One region of the Lacticaseibacillus paracasei subsp. paracasei genome, then DNA from elsewhere that is predicted to be linked to it. Evidence: predicted binding sites of a transcription regulator. Region 1 holds the regulator's gene; each other region holds the start of a gene.

Region 1 (8,328 bases):
CGATCTTCTATAATCTGATGCGACAGGGCAAGTTGCGCTTGCCGACCCAAGACGTCGAGGCCGATATGTATCAAGATGCGATCGATCTCATGGAAGCACATGGCCGACATCAATATGAAATTAGTAATTTTGCAAAGGACGGGTACCAGTGTGAGCATAACTTGCTTTATTGGCGCAATGACAAGTACTTTGGCTTCGGTGCTGGCGCGTTTGGGTATCTTGGTCGTGATCGCTACCACAACTATGGTCCTATTAAGCAGTATTTAACACCATTACATGCTGACCACTTGCCGGTCCTTGAACATCATTTGGTGCCACAGTCAGAACAGATCGAAGAAGAAATGTTTCTAGGCTTGCGGACGATGCAGGGGGTCAGTGAAGCGCGGTTTTATGATCGCTACCACATGACAGTTGACGCCATTTATGGTGAAACTGTGCCGGAACTGGTCAGTCAAGGTTTGGTTGTGCGCCAAGATGGCTACATTCGCCTGACCAACAAAGGCAAGTTCCTTGGCAACGAAGTTTTTCAACGTTTCTTGATTGATGAGCCGCTTGTTTAAGTGCTAAAAGAAACGGCTGTGTTGTTAAAATGCACTTGCCATAATTTTCACTAGAAACGTTCACAATCTAGCAATCGTACCTTGACTTTGCTAACCTCGCTTGGTATATTATTCATTGTATTAGCACTCATATAAAACGAGTGCTAAAGGTGAGGTGAGAAAATGTTGACGAAACGGCAATTGCTCGTCTTAAAAGAGATCATCCGGTTGTTTACTGAAAGTGGCCAGCCGGTGGGCTCAAAGACGTTAATGCAAGAGCTGCCGGTTCACGTCAGTTCTGCGACGATCCGCAACGACATGGCAGCGCTGGAAGATGCCGGTCTGATCACCAAGACCCATAGCAGTTCAGGTCGAGTTCCTTCGACACAAGGCTATCGCTACTATCTTGATCATCTTGTTGAACCCGTGCGCGTCTCTCGCCATGATTTGGCAACGATCAAGCAGGAGCTTGGCCAGCGTTACAGCAAAATGGACGAAATTGTGGCACAAAGCGCGCAGATTCTATCAAATCTGACGAGCTACACCGCCATTAGTCTCGGTCCGGAAGTCAACAATATTAAGCTCACTGGGTTCCGACTCGTACCACTAGGTAACCATCAAGTCATGGCCATTTTGGTCACGAATAATGGTAATGTCGAAAATCAGGTGTTCACCGTCCCGCCGTCCATTTCTTCCGATGAACTTGAAAAAGCCATCAGAATTGTGAATGATCAGCTGGTCGGGTTGCCATTGGTTCAGGTAGCACAGCGGCTGAGGACGGATGTCCCGTCCATGCTAATGCAGTATTTGACCAGCCCAGACGGCTTCCTTGATATTTTTGGCAATGTCTTAAAGTCAGCTGCCTCTGAACGTTTTTATGTTGGCGGGCGGTTGAACTTGATGGATTACCTTGGCGATTCGGATATTCACGAGCTGAAAAAGATCATGTCGTTGATCGATGCGGATCACGGCGATCTGACTGAGTTGCTGGGCGGCCCGATCCGCCAAACACCGGTTCAAGTGCGACTGGGTCCGGAGTTAAAACCTATTGATCTAGCGAACCTCAGCTTGATCACTGCTAGTTATGATGTTGGTGGTCACGGTACCGGTATGATCGCCCTCTTGGGACCGACGCAAATGCCGTACTCCAAGATGATCGGCTTGCTCGACGTTTTTCGCGAAGAGCTAGCTAAACGGTTGACAGACTACTATGCCAACTTTGATCAATAATCATGTTAGCAAATAGCATCAGTTGGTGTTTTTAAGCCAACTGATGCGTTTAAAGAATAGCGTGAACTGACACGTTCAGAAATCGGCGCACAAATGCAATGGTCTTTTTTGGGCATTGTGCATGTGTTCCTTATGGACAGGCTTTTACGTCAGGAAACGCGTTAAAGGAGGATACCATGGCAGAACAAAAAGCAAAGCATGCAGCAAACGCCGCAAAGAAAGCTGAAAAGTCTGCTGATACGAAAGAGACTTCGTTAAAAGAAGATATTTTACAAGAAAGTATCGCGGATCTTAACGAACAACTTTCGAACAGTAAACATGACGGCGAGCAGTTGAAGCAAGAACGCGACGACTTTGAAGATAAATACCTGCGTGCCGCTGCAGAAATTCAAAATATGAATGCTCGCTTCGAGAAAGAGCAGCAAAAGCTGTTGAAATATGATGGGCAAAAGTTGGCTAAAGCCATTTTGCCAGTTGTTGATAATCTCGAGCGGGCGCTTGCAACCGAGGCCAAAGATGACAGTGCAGTTTCCCTGAAGAAGGGTGTTCAAATGGTTTACGATCATCTGGAACGCGCTTTGAAGGAAAACGGCATCACTGCCATTGATGGTGCCGGGGACAAGTTCGATCCCAATACCCAGCAAGCCGTTCAAACGGTCGCAGCGGATGATCAACATCCAGCTGACACAGTCGCGCAGGTATTGCAAAAGGGGTATTACCTCAAGGATCGTGTGTTGCGTCCTGCTATGGTTGTCGTTGCAAAATAATTAATCTGAAAATAAAGAAGGTATAAACTATGAGTAAAGTTATTGGTATTGATTTAGGGACTACCAACTCAGCTGTTGCGGTTCTGGAAGGTAATCAGCCAAAAATTATCACCAACCCTGAAGGCAATCGGACCACGCCATCTGTTGTTGCGTTTAAAGATGGTGAAATCCAAGTCGGTGAAGTGGCCAAGCGCCAAGCGATCACTAACCCAGACACGATTGTTTCCATTAAGCGCCATATGGGTGAAGCTAACTACAAAGTCAAGGTTGGCGATAAGGAATACACTCCTCAGGAAATTTCTGCGATGATTTTGCAATACATCAAGAAGTTCTCTGAAGATTATCTTGGTGAACCAGTTAAGGACGCCGTTATTACCGTACCGGCTTACTTTAATGATAGCCAACGGCAGGCCACCAAGGATGCCGGCAAGATTGCTGGTTTGAATGTTCAGCGGATTATCAACGAACCAACCGCTTCTGCCTTGGCTTATGGCTTGGACAAAGGCGACAAGGACGAAAAGATTCTGGTTTATGACCTTGGCGGTGGGACATTTGATGTTTCCATTCTGCAATTAGGCGACGGGGTCTTTGAAGTGCTGTCGACCAATGGTGATACCCATTTGGGCGGTGATGATTTTGATAACAAGATCATCGACTGGTTAGTTGCTGAATTTAAGAAAGACAACAATATTGATTTGTCCAAGGATAAAATGGCGATGCAACGGCTGAAGGATGCCGCTGAAAAGGCTAAGAAGGATCTGTCCGGGGTTACCCAGACACAGATCAGCTTGCCATTTATCTCTGCTGGCCCTAATGGCCCGTTGCATTTGGAACGTACCTTGACGCGGGCACAGTTTGACGAAATGACCGCTGACTTGGTTGCCAAGACCAAGATCCCAGTCGAAAATGCTTTGAAGGATGCCAAGTTGACCAACGCTGACATCGACAAGGTTATTTTAAATGGTGGTTCAACTCGGACACCAGCAGTTCAGGAAGCAGTTAAACAGTGGACTGGCAAGGACCCAGACCACAGCATTAACCCAGACGAAGCGGTTGCGCTTGGTGCTGCCATTCAAGGCGGGGTCATCTCTGGTGATGTCAAGGATGTTGTGCTGTTGGATGTAACGCCGCTGTCTCTTGGGATTGAAACCATGGGCGGTGTCTTCACCAAACTGATTGATCGTAATACCACAATCCCAACCTCAAAGAGTCAAGTCTTCTCTACTGCAGCAGATAGTCAACCAGCCGTTGATATCCACGTACTTCAAGGGGAACGGCCAATGGCAGCTGACGATAAGACACTTGGTCGCTTCGAGTTGACGGATATTCCGCCAGCACCACGTGGCGTACCTCAGATCGAAGTTAAATTCGATATTGATAAGAACGGCATTGTTCAGGTTTCTGCGAAGGATCTTGGCACCGGCAAGTCGCAAAACATCACCATCAAGAGTTCTAGCGGTTTGTCCGATGAAGAAATTGAACGGATGAAGAAGGAAGCCGAAGAAAACGCCGATGCCGACGAAAAGCGTAAAGAAGAAGTCGACTTAAAGAATGACGTCGATCAGCTGCTCTTCCAAACCGATAAGACATTGAAAGATGTTGACGGTAAGGTACCTGAAGAAGACATCAAGAAGGTCAAGGATGCTCAGGAAGCCTTGAAGAAGGCTCAACAAGAAAACAACTTGGACGACATGAAGCAAAAACGGGATGACTTGAGCAAACTGGTTCAGGATATGACCGTGAAGTTGTACGAAAATGCCCAGAAGAATCAGCAGGCGCAAGGCGGCCCAGCCAGCGGTGCAGCAACTGATGCAGGCGCAGCTCAAGGCAGCGATGATAAAAAGTCTGACGATGACACCATTAATGGTGACTACAAGGATGTTTCCGACGACGATAAGAAGTAACATGTTGTATCATGAGCAAGAAGCCGAAGCCGCGGCGCGGTTTTGGCTTTTTGTTTGAATTATGCTATGCTGAACAGGCATTTTCAGTCATGATCTGAATCGAGGAGGAACTATGGCGGATCAGAAAGATTATTATGAGACACTCGGTGTAAGCCGAGATGCCGATGATGACACCATTCGTAAAGCGTTCCGCAAGCTTTCGAAGAAATACCATCCGGATCTCAACCATGCACCAGGGGCTGAGCAGAAGTTCAAAGACATTAATGAAGCCTATCAGGTTTTGTCTGATCCCCAAAAACGGGCGGCCTATGACCAGTATGGTTCTGCTGACGGTCCGCAAGGGTTTGGCGGCGCTGGTGCTGGTCAAGGCGGATTTAGTGACTTTGGCGGCGGACAAGGCGGTTTTGGCGGATTTGACGATATCTTCAGTCAATTCTTTGGCGGTGCCGGCGGTGGTGCGCAGGCTAATCCATCCGCTCCGCGCCAAGGAGCCGATTTGCAATACCGCATGGACCTAACGTTTGAGGAAGCTATTTTTGGTAAAGACACCAAAATTTCCTATGATCGTGAAGCCGTTTGTCACACCTGCAATGGCAGCGGCGCTAAACCTGGCACCAGTCCCGTGACCTGTCATAAGTGTCACGGTAGTGGGTATATTCAGGTTCAACGCAATACCGCATTTGGCGCCATGATGACGCGGCAGGTTTGCGATGTCTGCGGCGGTACAGGTAAGGAGATCAAAGAAAAGTGCCCGACTTGTCATGGCACTGGCCACGAACAGGAACGTCACACCATCGATGTGAAAGTACCTGCTGGTGTTGAAGACGGCCAGCAAATGCGACTACAGCAGGCTGGTGAAGCTGGAACCAACGGCGGCCCTTATGGTGATCTCTATATTGTTTTCCGAGTCGCACCAAGCAAAAAGTATCAACGTGACGGTTCAGAAATCTATCTGACCATTCCGTTGAGCTTTGCCCAGGCAGCCTTAGGTGACGAGATCAAAGTCGACACCGTTCATGGTGCAGTTGAATTGAAAATTCCTGCTGGCACCCAAAGCCAGACGAAGTTCAGACTTCGCGGCAAAGGGGCACCACGCTTACGCGGCAACGGCACTGGTGATCAGATTGTCACCGTTGAAGTGCAGACGCCAAAGCATTTGAATGAGAAGCAAAAGTCAGCCTTAATGCAGTTCGCAGCCGCTAGTGGCGAGGATGTCACCCCGCACAATGGCACGCTGTTCGATCGGGTTAAGGAAGCTTTTAAAGGCGGTAAGTAAGCAAAAAGCGATCCTATATGGATCGCTTTTTTGATGGGGACATGTTTGAATCGTTACAGAATGGAATCAAGATCAAACTGACACTACCTTTAGCTGTCCGTTTCTACCGAGCTGCGCCAAGCTCTGCTATAATAGAACTCATATCACATTCGCTTAGAAAGTAGGCACTACTAAACATGAATCAAGAAGAAATGCTGGACCGCCAAAAGCATATCCGCAATTTTTCGATCATCGCCCACATTGATCACGGGAAGTCGACCCTTGCTGATCGTATTTTGGAGTTGACCGATACCATTGCCAAACGTGATATGCAGGCGCAGGTGCTAGACGATATGGCACTTGAACGTGAACGTGGCATTACCATTAAACTAAATGCGGTTGAACTGCATTACAAAGCTAAAAATGGCGAAACTTATATTTTTCATCTAATTGACACACCGGGACATGTTGACTTCAGCTATGAAGTCAGCCGCAGTCTGGCGGCCTGTGAAGGGGCCTTGCTGGTCGTGGATGCCACCCAAGGCGTCGAAGCCCAGACATTAGCCAACGTCTATTTAGCGATCGATGATGACCTTGAAATCATCCCGGTCATTAACAAGGTTGATTTACCGAGTGCCCAGCCAGATGTCGTTAAAGAGGAAATTGAAGAGATGATCGGGCTGGATGCCTCCGATGCTATTTTGGCCAGTGGTAAAACCGGCCTAGGCGTGCCTGAAATTCTTGAGCGGATTGTGACCGATGTGCCAGCACCATCTGGCGATTTGAATGCGCCATTACAAGCACTGATTTTTGACTCGGTTTATGACGATTACCGTGGCGTTGTGCTTGATGTGCGCGTCAAGGAAGGCCAAGTTAAAGTCGGCGACACCATTCAGCTGATGAGCAATGGCAAGCAATTTCAAGTGACCGAAGTCGGCGTGATGTCGCCTAAAGCGGTCAAACGTGATTTTCTAATGGTCGGAGATGTTGGCTATATCACAGCCGCGATCAAAACCATTCAGGATACTCGTGTGGGTGATACGGTGACCTTAGCGGATCGGCCAGCAGAAAAGCCGCTGAAAGGCTATCGCAAAATCACGCCAATGGTGTATTCAGGGCTTTTCCCAGTTGATAATGCCAAGTTTAACGATTTGCGTGAGGCCCTCGAAAAGCTGCAATTGAACGATGCGGCTTTGGAATTCGAACCAGAAACTTCGCAGGCGCTTGGTTTTGGCTTCCGCTGCGGGTTCTTAGGCTTGCTGCATATGGATGTCGTCCAAGAGCGACTAGAACGCGATTACGACCTTGACTTGATCATGACCGCGCCAAGTGTGGATTATGAAATCATCATGACCGATGGCACTGAAAAAACGATCGACAACCCAGCTGACATGCCAGAAGTTAGCGAAATCAAAGAAATTCGCGAACCGTATGTCAAAGCCTCAATCATGGTGCCTAATGATTATGTCGGGCCAGTCATGGAGTTATCGCAACGTAAGCGCGGCGAGTTTGTGACGATGGATTATTTAGACAAGTATCGGGTGAATGTGATTTACAACTTGCCGCTTTCAGAAATCATTTACGACTTCTTCGATGATCTCAAGAGCAGCACGAAGGGATACGCCAGTCTGGACTATGAAATCACCGGCTATCGCCAAAGTGATCTGGTTAAGATGGACATCTTGCTTAATGGCGATCCTGTCGATGCGCTCAGTACCATCGTGCACAAGGACTTTGCTTACGAACGCGGCAAGGCCATTGTTGCGCGTCTGAAAACCACGATACCGCGTCAACAGTTTGAAATTCCGATTCAGGCCGCGATTGGCAATAAAGTCATTGCCAGAAGCACTGTGAAGGCTTACCGTAAAAACGTTCTTGCAAAATGTTATGGCGGCGACATCACGCGGAAACGGAAGCTTTTAGAGAAGCAAAAGGCTGGTAAGAAGCGAATGAAATCAGTGGGGTCTGTGGAAGTTCCACAAGAAGCGTTTATGAGTATTCTGAAGATGAATGATGAGGAAAGCCAAGGTAAATAGGCAGTTCTGTTTTCATAGAAACAAAGACCTTGGTGATTTGCCCACCTCTTCTTCAAAACAAGCAAAAAGCAGGCCGTTGTGACCTGCTTTTTTTATGCCTCGTGTTGGTGGTCATCTTCATGTTCATCAACGAGTGTTTTTGCTTTGTGGGCTAACTTTCGCTCCGGTTTAAAGAGCTGATAGGCGCCATAGGAAACTAGGCCGCCGATGGCAGTGATGCTGAAAACGAGTAAGTAGAGTGTGGCATCAAGTGTGGGATGGGGGATGTCATCGAGCTTTTGCGTGACTTTCTTTTCTGTGCTCGCTGTACGATGCTTGAGATTCATTGCTTTCACCTCGTTTGAACGACTGGGTACACAGTATGAAATTCCTCGACTACGACCATGGATGATTCTGGATCAAATTGAATGCCATTTGCTTGATATTCCCGACTGAAAAAGGCTTGATGGACTTCACGCCAACTAGCTAAGGATTGATCGTCTTCTCCTTCGCGTTTAGCAATATCGGCAGTCACTTTCATAAATGGCGTCACAAAAACATTGTCCGTGAAAGTCAAGGCAACAGGCTTATCCGCCCGATTCAAGATAATATTATAGA
Region 2 (8,328 bases), 1.3 Mb from region 1:
TTGAAGCTTTGAGTGATGGTGCGTGGAAAGATCCAAAGCTGGCGCCACGTTTTCTCAACGTGACCCAAGAAGAAACGGATCGGATGATTCGGATGATTAATGATCTCTTGAGCTTGTCACGGCTTGATTCTGGCACCAGCAAGTTCAATTTGGAAACCGTTAATCTCAACGAATTCTTCAATTATGTGCTTGATCGTTTTGACATGATGTTAAAAACCGATAATGAACACACGGGTGAAGCCAAAACGGCCCAACCGCTGCCACAGCCAGATGGTCAAAAGAAACGGTACTCGATTAAGCGCGAGATTACTGATCAGGACTTATGGGTCGAAATTGATACCGATAAGTTTATGCAAGTGATTGATAATATTATGAACAACGCAATTAAATACAGTCCGGATGGCGGGACCATCACGGCGCGGCTGTTCCAGACGCATGACCACGTGATCCTATCGATTAGTGATCAAGGACTTGGCATTCCACGTCAAGATCTGAGCAAAATCTTCGATCGCTTCTATCGGGTCGACAAGGCACGATCACGCAAGCAAGGCGGTACCGGTTTAGGATTGGCAATCTCGAAGGAAGTTGTTGAAGCCTTGCATGGCCGAATTTGGGTCGATTCGCAAGAAGGCCGCGGCAGCACCTTCTATATCTCACTGCCGTATGAACCGATCACAGACGGAGGTGATGATTGGGATGAAGCTTAGTAATTGGATCTTAAGAATCAGCCTGATCGCCATGGTGATCTTGAGTTTTATTTTCACATCCTTAATTTGGCGTAATCCATCGCGTCAGGAACGGCGCAGCACTTCAAGCATGCAGGTCACAACTGAAAATGATCCCAATGTTAAAAAGATGGAAGCAACGGTTTATCTTCCTAGTCGCGTGTACTACACGCATGGCGACCAGAAGCAAATGCTCTTTCAGGCAAATGCCAGTATGGGATCACGTGTCCATCAAGAGATGGCAAGTTGGCATATGCAACAGATCAAAACCATTGGAAAAGTTTCGCAGAATAACTATGAGAACTTTTTGACTCAAAATGGCAGTCTGCAATTAGTTTACCAAGACGTGATGAGTTTTAATCATTTTGAGCGATGGTTCTTTAACAAGCAGCCTAATCTAAAATCAGCTGATTTTCATTTTAACCGGATCCTGTTTGATTTAGATGGATCAGGCAATAAACTGATTTTTATCAATGACGCGACAAGAACGGTTTACGAGGCCAAAATGGCTAACGTTACAACCAACAAGTTACGCGATGCGGTGGCTAAACAGGCTACAGGGGCCTTTCCGGTCGAGGAGAGACGCTTGGGCAATAGCGAAGTCGCTTTCTTCACCCGTCCAATTAAGTTGCAGCCATATGCCTATCTGATGGATCAACAGAGTGCTAATTACTATGTTTCGCTGTTAATGCCATCGAAAACCGCCAGCAACGTGGATTCACGAGAAATTGGCGATAGTACGTTATACACCGCCGGATCAACTCGGCGGATGACAGCTGATTCATCCACTGGGGCAATCGAGTTTGAAAATTATGCGGCCAATTTTCCTAGTACTGGGTTAGCTAATTTCTTCCATGCGACGTTTGAAGGGCTTAGTGATTTGCAGATGACCAATCTGGCCAGCATGCGTTATTTTCAATATGACGCAAGTCGCAGTGCTGTTATCTATAAGACCTTTGTTCAGGGCTTTCCGATTTTTAATGGCTATCAAAAAGGGGATGTTACGGTGCGCTATACCCAGACATCTGAAGAGATTAATTTCTCAAACACCAATTTGACCGTCCCGATCCCAACCGATCAAGCTGCCCAGACCTTGCCAGCAACTGCGACGATCCTGAGTCAATTAGAAGCCGCTGGCTATCGCGCTAATCAAATTACGGATATTTTGATTGGCTATCAATGGACGGGCAGCAGCAATGATCAACAAGTGGTCGATTTGCAGCCGACGTATTATATTGAGATGAAAGGCGAATACCGCGATTATCAGAGTTGGATCAATCACCAAACAGATCAGCAGGCTAATGCTGCTAGTGAACAAACAGCTGCCAGCACGGCTACACCGAGTAATGATGCAGCAAGCGCGAGTGTCAGCACATCAGGTTCAAGTCAGTCGCAATAAGTCATGTTAACAGCGTAACAACGCAGCTTCGGGCACGCTGAGGGAGGCGATCTTGTGGATTTTCGACGCATTGAATGGATTTTTCTAGTCGTGTTTGTTGGTCTGAATATTTTCTTAGGCATTAGCTTTTTTCAGGCGCAGCAGGTCGATTTGGCAACAACCAAAAGTGGAGATGCCGCCACGATCACCGACATTACGCGTGACCAGATTAAGCTGCCGCATTTGAGCAAGCAAACACCAGAAGGCGATTATCTTGCAAGTCAGGCGAACACAGCGTTAAGTGCTGCGCACAGCAAGTTGGTGAAGCAACGGGTCAGCATCAGTGAAGGCGATTACCAAGAGTTGCAGGCAAGCTTAGACACGCCGATCACTTTGAAAAAGAGTCAGCAAATACGCCAACTGACGACATTTGTGAAAGACAGTATTTACCATGGCAGCGAATACGAATATGCGGCGGCGCTTTCCAGTGATGAACGTGTTGTCTTTGCTCAGCACCCCAAGGCTGGCTTGATCTATGATCGGCGGGCTGCAGTGACCTTGCATGTAGTTGACGATCGGTTGGTCAGTTATAGCCAAACTTACCTTGCAAAGTTAAGTGTTTTGCGCGACCGCTTAAATTTAATGAGTGAACAGGATGCGGTGATTACGTTGTATCGAGATAACGATATTCCGAACAATTCCGCGATTGTATCTACTAAATTGGCCTATAGTTACTTGTTAGATGCAAAGGGGAGCACGGTTTACGTGCCAGCGTGGTATATCGGTGTTAAAAACCGTGCAACCGGCAATGTGACGGTTAAACGCGTGAATGCCATTACCCGAACCGTTATGAAGAATCGTAATGACAATTAGTGTTAGAATGTAATGAAATAACAACTGGATGATCAATTTGTTCATCAGTTAAATGGTAGAAGATGGGAGATGTTGATCGTGGGCGAAGATTTTGGGATGCGTGTCAGTGTCCTTGCTAGCAGCAGTTCAGGCAACGCAACCTATATTGAAACGCCGGGTCATAAGGTGCTGGTCGACGCCGGCTTGTCCGGCAAAAAGATCGAGACGCTGATGCAAAGCATCGGGCGCGACCTGACAGATGTCGATAGTGTCTTCATCACCCATGAACACAGTGATCATGTCCGTGGTGTCGGTGTTTTAGCACGACGTTATCCGAAACTGAGTGTGTATGCGAATGCAAAAACCTTTGCGGCACTGCCCAAAAGTGTTGGCAAAATTCCAGAAGACCAATTGCGGCTTTTTGACATGGGCGCAACGTTGACATTAGGTGATTTGGATGTTGAGAGTTTCGGCGTTTCACACGATGCTGCGGCGCCGCAGTTCTATCAGTTCCATCATGACGGGAAAACCTTCACGATTCTAACGGATACAGGGTATGTTTCTGACCGTGTTGCAGGTACCATTCGTGATGCAGATGCCTATGTCATGGAATGTAACCATGATCTTGAGATGTTACGAACGGGGCCTTATCCATGGCCACTAAAACAGCGTATTTTAGGCGACCAAGGCCATCTTTCCAATGAGGACGGCGCTGATGCCTTGATGGATGTTATCGGGCTGCGAACCAAGCGCATTTATTTAGGACACCTTTCTCCGCACAACAATAATAAACCACTCGCACACCTAACCGTCGCTTCACTATTAGCTCAACAAGGCCTAGCCGTCGATCACGACTTTCGTATCTACGACACCGATCCTGCAGTTGCAGATCCGCTGTTTGTGGTATAAAGCAAAGCGCGAGCAGGAGCGCTTAGAAACCGGAATGTAAGTGGCCTCAGGCGTGATGGCTGGGCTTTGGCCATTGCGCCTGAGGTCCTTACATGGAGGTTTCTGCGACTGCGAGCGCGTTTCCGCAGCAGCAGCGGTGGCGTCTTAAGCATTTTCCGTCATCCAACGCTACCACACGCTACCCAAGGCAGTGAATATCCCGACCCAAAAATCCGGTCGCATATTCACTGCCTTTCATTTTTTATTGATGGTGCAAAAAATAAGCAACCCCACGAACTAATATCGCGATACCGCGGGTCTGAGACTGTATTAAAAAATCCCGAGATTGTTCATAATTTCGTCAAAATTGCCCCTTACAATTATAAATGTAATCAGGGCGAGTTAGAACTGCCCATAGAGCGCGAACTAGTCCAGGTAAAAACCAATGTATCAGCGGCCTCAGCCAAACGGCTAGGTCTTATGAGTCAGTTTCTGGGCAAACGAGCGCGTTTAAAGGAGGAATTCCGTTATGGATAATGGAAGTCATAACTTTCAAGAGACACCACAAAACGAGCAACAGCCACAGCGGGCACCAAAAAAGCCTAAGAATAGTGGCTGGAGGCAGATTGCGATTGTTGCTGTTGTGGCAGCCTTGATAGGTGGCGGTGTTGGCGGCGGGACTGCCTATTTGGCAATCAACCACAGTCAAAGTCTCGGTGTAACCGATACGTCAGGGAAAGCCGGTACGACCAAGATTTCCAACGTTTCTGTTAATGAAAACAGTGCATCGGAACAAGCCTTTGCGAAGGTTAAAGGCGCTGTCGTTTCCGTTGTGAATATGCAAAAAGCCGAGAGCAACAGTGATGGTCTAGACACATTTGGCGGTCTCGAAGGTATTTTTGGACAAGACAGTCAAAGCAGTAGTAGTTCGCAGAGCAGTTCGTCCAGTCTTCAAGAGGCCAGTGAAGGATCGGGTGTCATTTATCAAAAGAAAGATGGCAAAGCTTATATCGTGACGAATAACCATGTTGTTAGTGGTTCAGATAAGTTGGAAGTCATTTTGAGCGATGGTACGAAACTAACGGCCAGTCTTGTTGGCACGGACTCGACGTCTGACTTGGCAGTGCTGACAATTGATGGTAGCAAGGTCAATACAGTAGCCAGCTTCGGAGATTCTAGCAAGATTGCTACCGGTCAAACTGTCTTAGCGATTGGTTCTCCGCTCGGTTCCCAATACGCGACAAGTGTGACGAAAGGGATTGTCAGCGCAAAGAGTCGGACAGTGGATGTCACTGATGACAGTGGTAACACAACAGGCCAGGCAACGGTTATTCAAACGGATGCAGCGATTAATTCTGGGAATTCCGGTGGTCCGCTGATTAATCTTTCAGGGCAAGTCGTCGGTATTAACTCTATGAAATTATCCGGCAACACTGGCAGTAATGCCACCATTGAAGGCATGGGCTTCGCAATTCCAAGTGATGAAGTCGTTTCAATCATCAATCAACTCGTTGCTAACGGGAAAGTGGTTCGACCAGCGCTTGGCATCGAAGTTCGTGACTTATCCACTGTTTCTGCAACACAGCAGAAATCGGTTCTGAAGTTGCCTGCTAGTGTGACGGATGGTGTTGTGGTTGCTGGCTTTACCAGCGGCAGCAGTGCTAAATCTGCTGGTTTGAAGCAGTATGATGTGATCACGGCCCTTGATGGGGTAAGCACCTCAAACACAGCAGCCTTGCATACACAGCTATACAAGCACAAGGTTGGCGACACGATTAAATTAACTTTGTATCGTGCCGGAGAACAGCAGACAGTCTCTGTGAAGCTGTCGCAAACGACAAGCGACCTTAAGAACTAAATCACACAAATAGATAATCCTTGAGTCAGAAAATGTTCGTTTCTGGCTCGAGGATTTTTTGATGCACTTGCGAAGTTAGTGGCAAGCGGTTTCTCTGCAGTTTTGAGCTTTTATCCGAAAATTCAAGGGGCCAACCTGTGGAAAAGTTCAAGAAAAAGATTTGTCAAGAGTGGGTAACTTTTACCTAAAGTTGATGCTTTACCTGTGGATAACTCTGTGGATACTGTTCATAACTAAGATTCTGGGGTGTGACTAAGTTATTCACTGACTTGGGGATAACCTGTGGATAAACTTTTTTAACTTGTGACAAAACGTTTGTTCCCAGCGGCTGGAACGGGATGCGTGAGCTGAAGTTTGTGAAATCGAACGATCAAAAACTGTGGATGACTTCTTTTTAAAAAATTTTTTGCTTGAATTTTTTAAATCGCCTATTTGGTGTCAATTCGAATACTTAATACTATATTTGGCGTATGAAGTTATGAACATGTGGATAAGACGTGTGGATAACCTGTTGGTCGTTGCGAAAAACTCGGAATTTGACTTCATTTGGAAATGTGAGTACGATAAAGAAGGTAAAAGGTTGTGCACAACTCAATAGAGAGGATGGTTCGGATGCAAATCTCAATCAAACCAGCAGCAGTCACTTACTTGAAGGATCATGTCAATCAGGATCAACGGTTATTCTTGGCACTGGATGACGGCTCAAGCAAATATTCCAAACTTGGCGGTTCTTGTGCCATTGGAAATAAATATCAGTTAGTGGTTGCCGATGAGGATGATCAAGATTATGCGCTGCCACTGGACAACGAAGCTGGTTTCAAACTGACAACGGGTGACCCAGAAACGGATTATTTCGGCAGTGGTCTGACACTTGATTTCAAAAACGCATCGTTGGCTCTGCGTGATGACAGCGGCATTCTTGATGGGGCTGTGACCTTGAATAAGGACGCTGCCTTACCACAAAATGATGCACAACGTCGGGATGACATGACAAAACTGGGCAGCAAAATTTGCTAAGGTAGCTCTGGGCTATTAAGTCACTTTTTGCATCAACCAGTCATTGAATAGGACCACAAAATTAGGACTCGACGTTTGCGAGTGCTAATTTTTGTGGTATACTAAAGGTGTTGTAGGGAAGACATGAAACGCCTTCGATATGAAAGGAAGTATTCGAATATGGCTAATGATTTGATGCGTCGTAATGATTGGCTGAGCGATCCTTTCTTTAACGATTTGGGTCGTCATCTTTTTGACAGCTTGACACCAGCAAATGTTGATCGCAGTCGGGTTCTAAAGACTGATATTCAGGAAAACGATCAGGCGTATGTTGTGAAAGTTGATGTGCCTGGCATTGAGAAGCAAAATATCAGTCTGAGTTACGATCGTGATGTGCTCAGCATTGCCGTTAAACATGAGGAGCAGGCTGATCATGCTGACAACGACGGTAACATGTTAATGTCAGAACGTAGCTATGGCCGCATGAGTCGTAGTTATCGGCTGCCAAATGTCAATGAAGGTCAGATCAGCGCCAAGGTCAATGATGGTGTCCTGACGATCGATCTGCCAAAAATGACAAGCGACCAAAAGGGCAATCATCAGATCAACATTGATTGATCTACGAATTATTTGCCTAGCTTCATTTATATACGAGAGACCGTACCGATTTTAATGGTGCGGTCTTTTATTTTGTTAAAAAAGCAAGTTATGTGAGCCTTATCATATGAGAAGCGTATAATATGAAGTGAATATTAGGGAAGCCATAAAATTAACGGGGTCAATCATTGCCGGTTTAAGATTCTGGTTGGGGATGATGGACACTTGAGTTAATTTTCGGTAGAAGAGTTTAGCCATGGCTCAATTAATAGAAACCATGAATGTCGAGCATCTAAGTGGGACAGATTATATTCGTTCTAAAAAAGGTTGTGCTTTCAGATTGTAATGGTTATAATTGGGGTACTTAGAAAAAGGGAGTGGCAGTGATGAAAAAGAACTGGCAATTAATGATGGTGCTTGCTGTAAGTGCCATTGCGCTAGTCTTTGCTTTCGGTTTAAAGCAACCATTGATCGCGCAAGGGCTGATCACGGTGATGGGGTCAATCATTGCTTTAATTATGTTCTGGGGCATGGTGAAGACAATTCGTTCTGGTAACTTCGGTGTTGACTTGCTTGCCATTACGGCGGTTGTTGCCACCTTGGCGGTTGGCCAGTATTGGGCTGCGATGATCGTGTTATTGATGCTGACTGGTGGCGATGCGCTTGAAAGCTACGCAGCAACAAAAGCAAGCAGTGAATTAAAGCAATTACTCGAAAATGCACCGACAACCGCGCATCGTATGGTTGATGGACACGTTGAAGATGTTGAAGTTGAGGCCGTCCAAGTTGGCGAAACGATTTTGGTTAAGCCGCAGGAAGTCGTGCCAGTTGATGGTACGGTTTTGGCAGGTGAGAGTTTGGTGGATGAAGCCAGTTTGACGGGTGAATCTAAACCGGTTGCCAAAAACGCAGGTAGTGACATTATGTCTGGGACCGTCAATGGTGACGCTGCCCTAACTGTTAAGGTCACGCAACGGGCTGAAGATAGTCAGTATCAAGGGATTATTAAACTGGTTAAGGAATCCGAAGCGCGA
Region 3 (8,328 bases), 610 kb from region 1:
TTTGTTGCCGAAGTTTTGGGAATTGGTAAAAGAATCCGGAAAGATCACGAAGGTCGCGCTTGTTGTCGATCTGCGCAGTCGTGCTTTTTACGATCAGATTATCGATATGCTCGCTAATTTGGACAACAATGCCTATGTTCATTCTCGCATCTTATTCTTGGATGCAACTGATGAAGAGCTGGTTTCTCGGTACAAGGAAACCCGTCGCTCTCATCCGTTGGCCATGGAAGGCCGATTGATGGACGGCATTAAAAAAGAACGTGCATTACTCACAGAATTACGCAATCGCGCGCAGGTTGTGATTGATACCACGACCTTAAGTCCACGTCAGTTACGGGAAAAGATTTTCCTTAACTTTAAGGAAAGCGGTAGTCAACCAGCATTTCATATTGAAGTCATGTCATTCGGGTTTAAATACGGATTACCAATAGACGCTGATATTGTCATGGATGTCCGTTTCCTGCCTAATCCTTTTTACATTAAGGATTATCGGCCCAAGACTGGGCTTGATCCGGAAGTTTACAATTACGTGATGGATAATGAAGATGCCGAAAGTTTCTATAACAAGTTTTATGATCTATTGTCTGAAATCATGCCAAAGTACAAGGCAGAAGGCAAAACCAGCGTAACGATTGCGATTGGCTGCACAGGCGGCCAGCATCGGAGTGTGGCTTTTGCCGAGCGGATTGGTAAGGCGTTTTCAGATGCATATGCCGTTGATATCACGCATCGAGACATTAAGAAGCATAAGGAGACGGTGAATCGCTCATGAGTCGTGAAACTAAATTTATTCGGGTCATCCGCGGTCGGCGTCCAAAGGTGGTTGTCATTGGCGGTGGAACAGGCTTGCCGGTCATTCTGCATAGTTTGCATGAGCAAGATGCAGATGTGACTGCAATTGTGACTGTTGCCGATGACGGCGGTTCATCAGGGACAATCCGCAACTATATCAACGTAGTGCCGCCTGGTGATATTCGCAATGTGCTAGTGGCTTTATCGGAGTTGCCGAGTTTGTATTTGGATATTTTTCAATATCGGTTCAATACAACTGATGCTTTTTTCGCTGGGCATGCGATTGGCAATCTGATTATTGCCGCGCTGTCTGAAATGAAAGGCGGCATTTTCCCAGCGGTTCAGCAACTAAGCGAAATGATGCAAGTTGATGGTCACGTTTATCCGGCCAGCAACACGCCGTTAACCTTAAATGCTGAATTCACCGATGGTACAAAGCTGTCTGGTGAAGCTGAGATTACAGCGGCTGGGAAAAACATCAAGCATATTTCGGTTTCAGAAACAGATCCTGCCAATGGCAAACCAGAGGCGGTCAAAGAAGTTATCGATGCGATTATGGACGCTGATGTTGTTGTTTTAGGCCCAGGCAGTCTTTTCACTAGCATTTTGCCTAACTTGATGATTGAAAATCTGGGGGATGCGGTGAAGAAGACGCAAGCCGAAGTGATTTACATTGTCAATATCATGACCCAAAAAGGCGAAACCCAGCATTTTACCGATGCCGATCATGTCCGGGTTCTGAATGAACAAATGGGCGAGAACTTTGTGGATACGGTTTTGGTTAATATTGAACCAGTCCCCGATAATTATCTGGATCATCAAAAGTACAACGAAATTCTCACGCCGGTTAAGCATAACTATCAAGGCTTGCGAGACATGGGCTGCCGCGTGATTTCCGAAGACTTTTTAAAGTTGCGCGATCATGGTGTCTTTCATGATGGTGATAAAGTCGCCAAGGAGATTTTAAACTTGGCTTTTCAGGTCAGCGGCAAAACCCGGAGGTGAGGGTATGGCAAGTTTTGCCAGTCTGGTGAAAAAAGAACTGACACAGCTCGAGGTACATCCAGAACATGCTAAGGCTGAACTGTCTGCTTTGATTCGTATGAACGGCAGCCTGACACTGATGGCTCATCGTTTTGTGTTAAATATTCAAACCGAAAATCCGGCTATTGCACGTCGGATTTATAGCTTGATTCGCCAAGTCTATCATCACGAAGCTAATCTGGTTGTTCACCGTAAGATGAAGCTCAAGAAGAATTATCAATACATTGTGCGGCTAACAGAAGGCGTCAATGACATCTTGTCGGATCTATCAATTTTAGATCCGGATACCATGGCGATTTCAACAACCGTTCCAGCTTCGGTGTTGAAGGAACCGCAGCGGATGCGTTCTTATTTACGCGGTGCCTTTTTGGCCAGTGGTTCAGTGAATAACCCGGAAACCTCGCGTTATCATCTGGAAATCTATTCTTTATACGATAATCACAATGCTGGTATTTTGAAAATGATGAATCATTTTAATCTGAACGCTCGCACCGTAGAACGGCGAAGCGGCTACATTGTTTATCTCAAGGAAGCAGAAAAGATTGCCGATTTCTTGCAGGTTATTGGGGCCACGAATGCCATGCTGAAGTTTGAAGATGTTCGGATCATGCGGGATATGCGGAATTCAGTGAATCGATTAGTTAACTGTGAAAATGCGAATATGAATAAAACGATTGACGCTGCACAGAAGCAGATTGAGAATATTAACTATTTAAAGAACCATGTTGGGCTAGATAACTTACCGGCCAAATTGCGGGAAATTGCAGTTTTACGTTTAGCACATCCTGACGTCTCGCTTCAAGAGCTTGGAGCGATGATGCCGAGCGGCCAAATTTCAAAGTCTGGGGTCAATCACCGGTTGCGGAAATTGAATCAGATTGCTGAAGGGTATCAACAACCAGAAGAAGCTTGAGCACTAATGCGAAGTGGGTTGCGTTCATCATAATCGGGTGTTGACAATCAACAAATCAATCCCTTTGTTTCCTCAAGCTAATCGTGTACAATGTAACCGACATCAAGTTATTTTTTTGCTGAAGATTGACTGTTTTGGACGCATGTCGATGTCTTTTAGCTTGGATGTATCCCTTTGGCGACGACTTGTTTGAAGGAGCCGTGATGATCTTGGCAACCAGAGAGAAGCGCCATTGCTTTTTTGAGATGACTGTCTTGAAGCAATGACGTGAGCCCCGTCGGTGTTGATGGTGGCTAATAATTGATAGATGAGCGCATTTTTCACAGTGTGGACGGCTTTTGCGAGCTGTTCGCGCGTTTAGAGGTAAGTTTTAGGAGGAAGCAGCATGGTTAAACCGATTACTTTGAACGAACAGCTTTGTTTTGCGATTTACAAAGCACAAAAACAATACAATCATTTCTATTCACAAGCGCTAGCCCCGTTCAAGTTAACCTATCCGCAGTACATCACGTTATTGTCGCTATATGAACATGGCACAATGTCGGTTAAGCAAGTCGGACAAACACTTGAACTGGATAGCGGTACCTTGACGCCGTTAATGAAACGGCTTGAAAAAGATGGTTGGATCAGTCGCAAGCGTTCCACTGAAGACGAGCGGCGAGTTGACGTCAGCCTGACCCAAAAGGCGCTGGACGCCCGTGATCAGATTTTTGAACACGTTGGCTCCTGCATGGAATTAATGAACCTTCCTAAGCCTGAGTATGATCATATTAAGTCAGAAGTCAGTCGGGTTGATGAGCATTTAAGTGCCATTCCCGACGGCGCTTTTCCCGAAGCTTAACATCAAAAAATAAGGTCAAAGATTTTTATCTAAATCTTTGACCTTATTTGACTTTAGTTGTATACTTAGCACTGTACTTTTAAGAGTGCTAATAACGATTATCAGGAGGTTAGGACATGCTAGTACCTACCGTCGTTGAACAAACTAGTCGTGGCGAACGTGCTTACGACATTTACTCACGTCTATTAAAAGACCGAATCATTATGTTATCCGGTGAAGTCAATGATCAAATGGCCAATTCTGTCATCGCGCAACTGCTTTTCTTGGACGCGCAAGACTCTGAAAAGGATATCTATCTCTACATCAACAGTCCTGGTGGTGTTATCACCAGTGGGTTGGCGATGCTGGATACGATGAACTTCATCAAGTCAGATGTGCAGACTATCGCCATCGGGATGGCTGCCTCAATGGCGTCCGTTTTGCTGGCTGGTGGGACGAAGGGGAAGCGGTTCGCATTGCCGAACTCAACCATCCTGATCCATCAACCTTCAGGCGGTGCCCAAGGTCAGCAGACCGAAATTGAAATCGCTGCTGAAGAAATCTTGAAGACACGTCGCAAGATGAACCAAATTTTGGCTGACGCAACTGGGCAAACGATTGAGCAAATCAAGAAGGACACCGAGCGTGATCATTATATGAGCGCTCAGGAAGCCAAGGATTACGGCTTAATCGATGATATCTTGGTCAACAAAAATACGCAAAAATAAGCTGTAAAAAGAAAAGCGCGTTGCCGTATCGTGGCAACGCGCTTTTGTTTCCCCGAAAAGACTTGCAAAGCGAGGGCATATTGAGTAATATAATTAGGTACTTGCGCGGTTAGTGTAATGGATCGCACGTGAGATTCCGGTTCTCGAAATCCGGGTTCGACTCCCGGGCTGCGCAGAAACCCGGTTAAATGGGAAAAGGTAGGACAGCAAAAACCCCGAGAAATCGGGGTTTTTGTTTTGGTTTGAAAAAGATGCAGCCATGGCCTTACATGTTTTTTGCAGAACTTTTGTGTCAATAATTCGCAACAATAAAGAAATCGAATTATTTATTTAAATTCTGAATGGCATAGTTAGCTTCATCAGCGGTGAATTTTTCACCATTTTCAGAGGTTAATTGCTCACGAACCGCATCAGGGGACATATCCATATCCTTTTGGTATGTTTTTGCTTTGGCAAGTGCATTTTTATTCCAATCGGCTTTGACATTTTCAATGGCATAGTTCGCTTCTTCTGCCGTAAACTTTTCACCGCTTTGAGAGGTCAGTTGATCATAGATGCCTGCCTTTGACATATGCATTGAATCGGCATAACTCTTAGCTTTGTTCAACGCGTTTTTATTCCAATCAGCTTTAAGGTGATCAATTGCATATTGAGCCGCTTCGGCCGAAAACTTTTCGCCACTTTGCGAAACTAATTGATCGTAAACGCCTGCTTTTGACATGTTCATTGCAGATGCGTAGGTAGTTCCCTTATTCAAAGCAGATTGATATTCTGCCGGAACATTTGCTGTCTTACTTTCGCTTGTAGCCTCTGACGCCACACTTGATTGCTGGTCGCTTTTGTCAGCCGCTGAAGAGGATGAACTCTCCGCAGCGGTATTTGAGTTGTTTGTTTTACTTCCCGTCATATTCACGCCAACAATGATGAATAAAACCACAATGATCCAAAACCAGATTCGCTTGTAAATTGGTTTCTTTTTCTTCATTTTGAACTCCCCCATGAAGATTTCTTAAAAAGGTGCAGTGAAATCAAAAATTAGCTGTAGCTAGAACTAAGCCTCCCTTTCTCAAGTAATGTTGTCACTTTGCGGTTAACATCCTTTCCGCTCACAAAGAAACCGCTTTCAATTATCATATGCAAAATTGCTAAATTTAGCAAATCTCAATGCTTATTTAGGGGAAATCGTGATCCAATCGTGAATTGTTAAATTTTGAATGAACAACTTTCCCTTTATGAAAGGTGAGTTTACGTGCCTGAAAATTGAACTCAACAAAATGCACTAGTGAAAAAACGATGTATGCTATTAGTGACTTTATACACGAAATGAGCCACTTTCCCTCGCATGAAAATTCCATTAGAAACAACCCGAAACTCGCTTTCAAAAAAGGCTGCAAGAGGGGACCAGATTTTAGTAAAATCCGAATAATCTTCACATCAATAAAATAGATGTTCCAAGTTTGCCGAATATGTGATTGTTTCTGGACGATTAGGGCCGCAGACTTGCGATAAAGCGGAACCCCTGCTACAATTGGTCTTGTTGGTAAAGGAAAACAGCATTTGTTGGGTTCCTAATTTTTTTCAGCTTGCTGGGTCGGCGAACGACTCGGAGGGACGTGAAATGACCCATTAAAGAAGGACGTGCCTTATGCATACTGAACTTGCGTGGCTCAAAGCGATCGCGCCTGATCTGATGGGCGTTGTCACTAAACGCTATCAGGTCCTTCAATTTATTAACTGGATGGCACCAGTTGGCCGGCGAACGTTGGCCGAACAGATGAAGATCTCAGAACGTGCTTTGCGCACAGAAACGGATTTTCTGCGTAGTCAAGGTTTGTTGGAAAGCTCAAAATCTGGCATGGTGCTAACAGCAAAAGGGTTAGAGACATTTCATGGCCTTGATCATCTTATGAATCAGCTGTTAGGAATTAAGGATGATGAAAAACGACTTGCTGCCCAGCTTCAAATCGATCATTGTTTGGTCGTATCTGGCGATGCCGATCAAAGTGGTCGGGTGCTTGATGAGCTGGGGAAGACGTTGAATTCGACCTTACAATTACTGCTGCCGCCGGGTCGCTTGACGGTTGCCGTGATGGGTGGAACGACAATGGCACATCTTGCAAGGCAGCTGACATTTCAGTTGTCTGCAGGACGTGAATTGACGTTTGTCCCTGCTCGCGGTGGCTTAGGCGAAGCGGTGACGATTCAGGCCAACTCGATTGCTGCTGCGATGGCGGAAGCAACCGACAGCAACTACCGAGCGTTGTATGTACCGGAAAATCTTAGCTCGGAATCCTACGAATCATTGATTAAAGAGCCTTCTGTTAAAGAGGTTTTAGGGCTGATTGATAAGGCTCAGGTCGTGATTCATAGTGTGGGTGACGCTTTAGTCATGGCTCGTCGCCGTGGCATGTCATCTGACACGATCAGCATGTTGAAAGCCAAACATGCCGTTGCCGAAGCATTCGGTGTTTTCTACGATGCGAGCGGCAAGGTCGTTTACAAGATACCGCAGATTGGTTTACAGCTCGCGGATCTTGATCATATACCGTATGTATTCGCTGTTGCTGCTGGCAAAAGTAAGTCCAAAGCAATTGCGGCATATATGCAACACGCACCGAGTCGGACGTGGCTGTTAACAGACGTCGGTGCAACTAATTCGATTTTAACTGGGGCAACCCGTTAGAATAAAACCTTATTTCCTAAAGGAGGAAATTTTAGCATGACTGTTAAGATTGGTATTAATGGTTTTGGCCGTATCGGTCGTTTGGCATTCCGTCGTATTTACGAATTGGGTGCAAAGAGCAATGACATCCAGGTTGTTGCAATTAACGATCTGACCAGCCCAACCATGCTGGCTCACTTGCTGAAGTATGATTCAACCCACGGTACTTTCCCTGGTGAAGTTAGTGCAACCGATAACGGTATCGTCGTTGACGGTAAAGAATACCGTGTCTACGCAGAACCGCAAGCCCAGAATATTCCTTGGGTTAAGAACGATGGCGTTGACTATGTTCTTGAATGCACAGGCTTCTACACCTCTGCTGAAAAGTCACAAGCTCATTTGGACGCAGGCGCAAAGCGTGTTCTGATTTCTGCCCCAGCCGGCAAGATGAAGACCATCGTTTACAACGTCAACGATGACACTCTGAATGCAGACGACAAGATTGTTTCTGCTGGTTCTTGCACAACCAACTGCTTGGCACCAATGGCTTACTTCCTGAACAAGGAATTCGGCATCGAAGTTGGTACCATGACCACCGTTCATGCTTACACCTCAACTCAGATGTTGCTTGACGGCCCAGTTCGCGGTGGCAACCTGCGCGCTGCACGTTCCGCTGCTGCTAACACGATTCCTCACAGCACAGGTGCTGCTAAGGCTATCGGTTTGGTTATCCCAGAATTGAACGGCAAGTTGCAGGGTCACGCACAGCGTGTTTCTGTTGTTGACGGTTCTTTGACCGAATTGGTTTCCATCTTGAAGACCAAGAACGTTACTGCTGACCAAGTTAACGAAGCTATCAAGAAGCACACCGAAAACAACCCTAGCTTTGGCTGGAACGAAGACGAAATCGTATCTTCCGATGTTATCGGTACGACACAAGGTTCAATCTTTGATCCTACACAGACCGAAGTTACAACTGCTGGTGACTATCAATTAGTTAAGACGGTTGCTTGGTACGATAACGAATATGGCTTTACTTGCCAGATGATCCGTACCTTGCTGAAATTTGCTACTCTCTAATCCGGAGTAACGCTTTTCTAGCCGCAACATCCGAAGCGGAGGGAGCTTACTCCCTCCGCTTTTTTTTGGAAATAGGCGATCAATTCTCAGGATGTTTTAGCATCCTGCTGAAAACGAGCGCTTATTTCTGGTGTTAAGCGGTCGTTACTTGAAGTTAAGTCATCTTTAGGAAAAATAGGAGGTCATTTCTCTTGGCTAAATTAATTGTTTCAGACTTAGATGTTAAGGACAAAAAAGTTCTGATCCGCGTTGACTTCAACGTGCCGATCAAAGATGGTGTTATCGGTGA

Evidence for each region. The regulator HrcA, encoded in region 1, represses chaperone genes, less so after heat shock. The targets are predictions, from matches to a motif close to TTAGCACTCNNNNNNNNNGAGTGCTAA.
Region 2: LBPC_RS14175 (Hsp20/alpha crystallin family protein) is a predicted target of HrcA. The motif match lies at 6,780-6,806, and genes of this name have one in related genera.
Region 3: clpP (ATP-dependent Clp endopeptidase proteolytic subunit ClpP) is a predicted target of HrcA. The motif match lies at 3,656-3,682, and genes of this name have one in related genera.

The regions. Positions count from the first base shown of each region.
Region 1 is NZ_AP012541.1:1,565,572-1,573,899, reverse strand. It holds gene hemW (radical SAM family heme chaperone HemW) at 1-560, shown strand, start outside; gene hrcA (heat-inducible transcriptional repressor HrcA) at 723-1,769, shown strand; gene grpE (nucleotide exchange factor GrpE) at 1,946-2,536, shown strand; gene dnaK (molecular chaperone DnaK) at 2,566-4,440, shown strand; gene dnaJ (molecular chaperone DnaJ) at 4,553-5,716, shown strand; gene lepA (translation elongation factor 4) at 5,893-7,731, shown strand; gene LBPC_RS07700 (hypothetical protein) at 7,824-8,057, opposite strand; gene LBPC_RS07695 (ASCH domain-containing protein) at 8,063-8,328, opposite strand, start outside.
Region 2 is NZ_AP012541.1:2,885,290-2,893,617, reverse strand. It holds gene walK (cell wall metabolism sensor histidine kinase WalK) at 1-707, shown strand, start outside; gene LBPC_RS14205 (YycH family regulatory protein) at 697-2,124, shown strand; gene LBPC_RS14200 (two-component system regulatory protein YycI) at 2,179-2,976, shown strand; gene LBPC_RS14195 (MBL fold metallo-hydrolase) at 3,046-3,864, shown strand; gene LBPC_RS14185 (S1C family serine protease) at 4,373-5,701, shown strand; gene LBPC_RS14180 (iron-sulfur cluster biosynthesis family protein) at 6,314-6,718, shown strand; gene LBPC_RS14175 (Hsp20/alpha crystallin family protein) at 6,878-7,315, shown strand; gene LBPC_RS14170 (heavy metal translocating P-type ATPase) at 7,681-8,328, shown strand, end outside.
Region 3 is NZ_AP012541.1:954,791-963,118, forward strand. It holds gene rapZ (RNase adapter RapZ) at 1-772, shown strand, start outside; gene LBPC_RS04800 (gluconeogenesis factor YvcK family protein) at 769-1,797, shown strand; gene whiA (DNA-binding protein WhiA) at 1,802-2,749, shown strand; gene LBPC_RS04810 (MarR family winged helix-turn-helix transcriptional regulator) at 3,135-3,590, shown strand; gene clpP (ATP-dependent Clp endopeptidase proteolytic subunit ClpP) at 3,707-4,297, shown strand; tRNA gene LBPC_RS04820 (tRNA-Arg) at 4,401-4,472, shown strand; gene LBPC_RS04825 (Ltp family lipoprotein) at 4,620-5,282, opposite strand; gene LBPC_RS04830 (sugar-binding transcriptional regulator) at 5,943-6,980, shown strand; gene gap (type I glyceraldehyde-3-phosphate dehydrogenase) at 7,017-8,039, shown strand; gene LBPC_RS04840 (phosphoglycerate kinase) at 8,231-8,328, shown strand, end outside.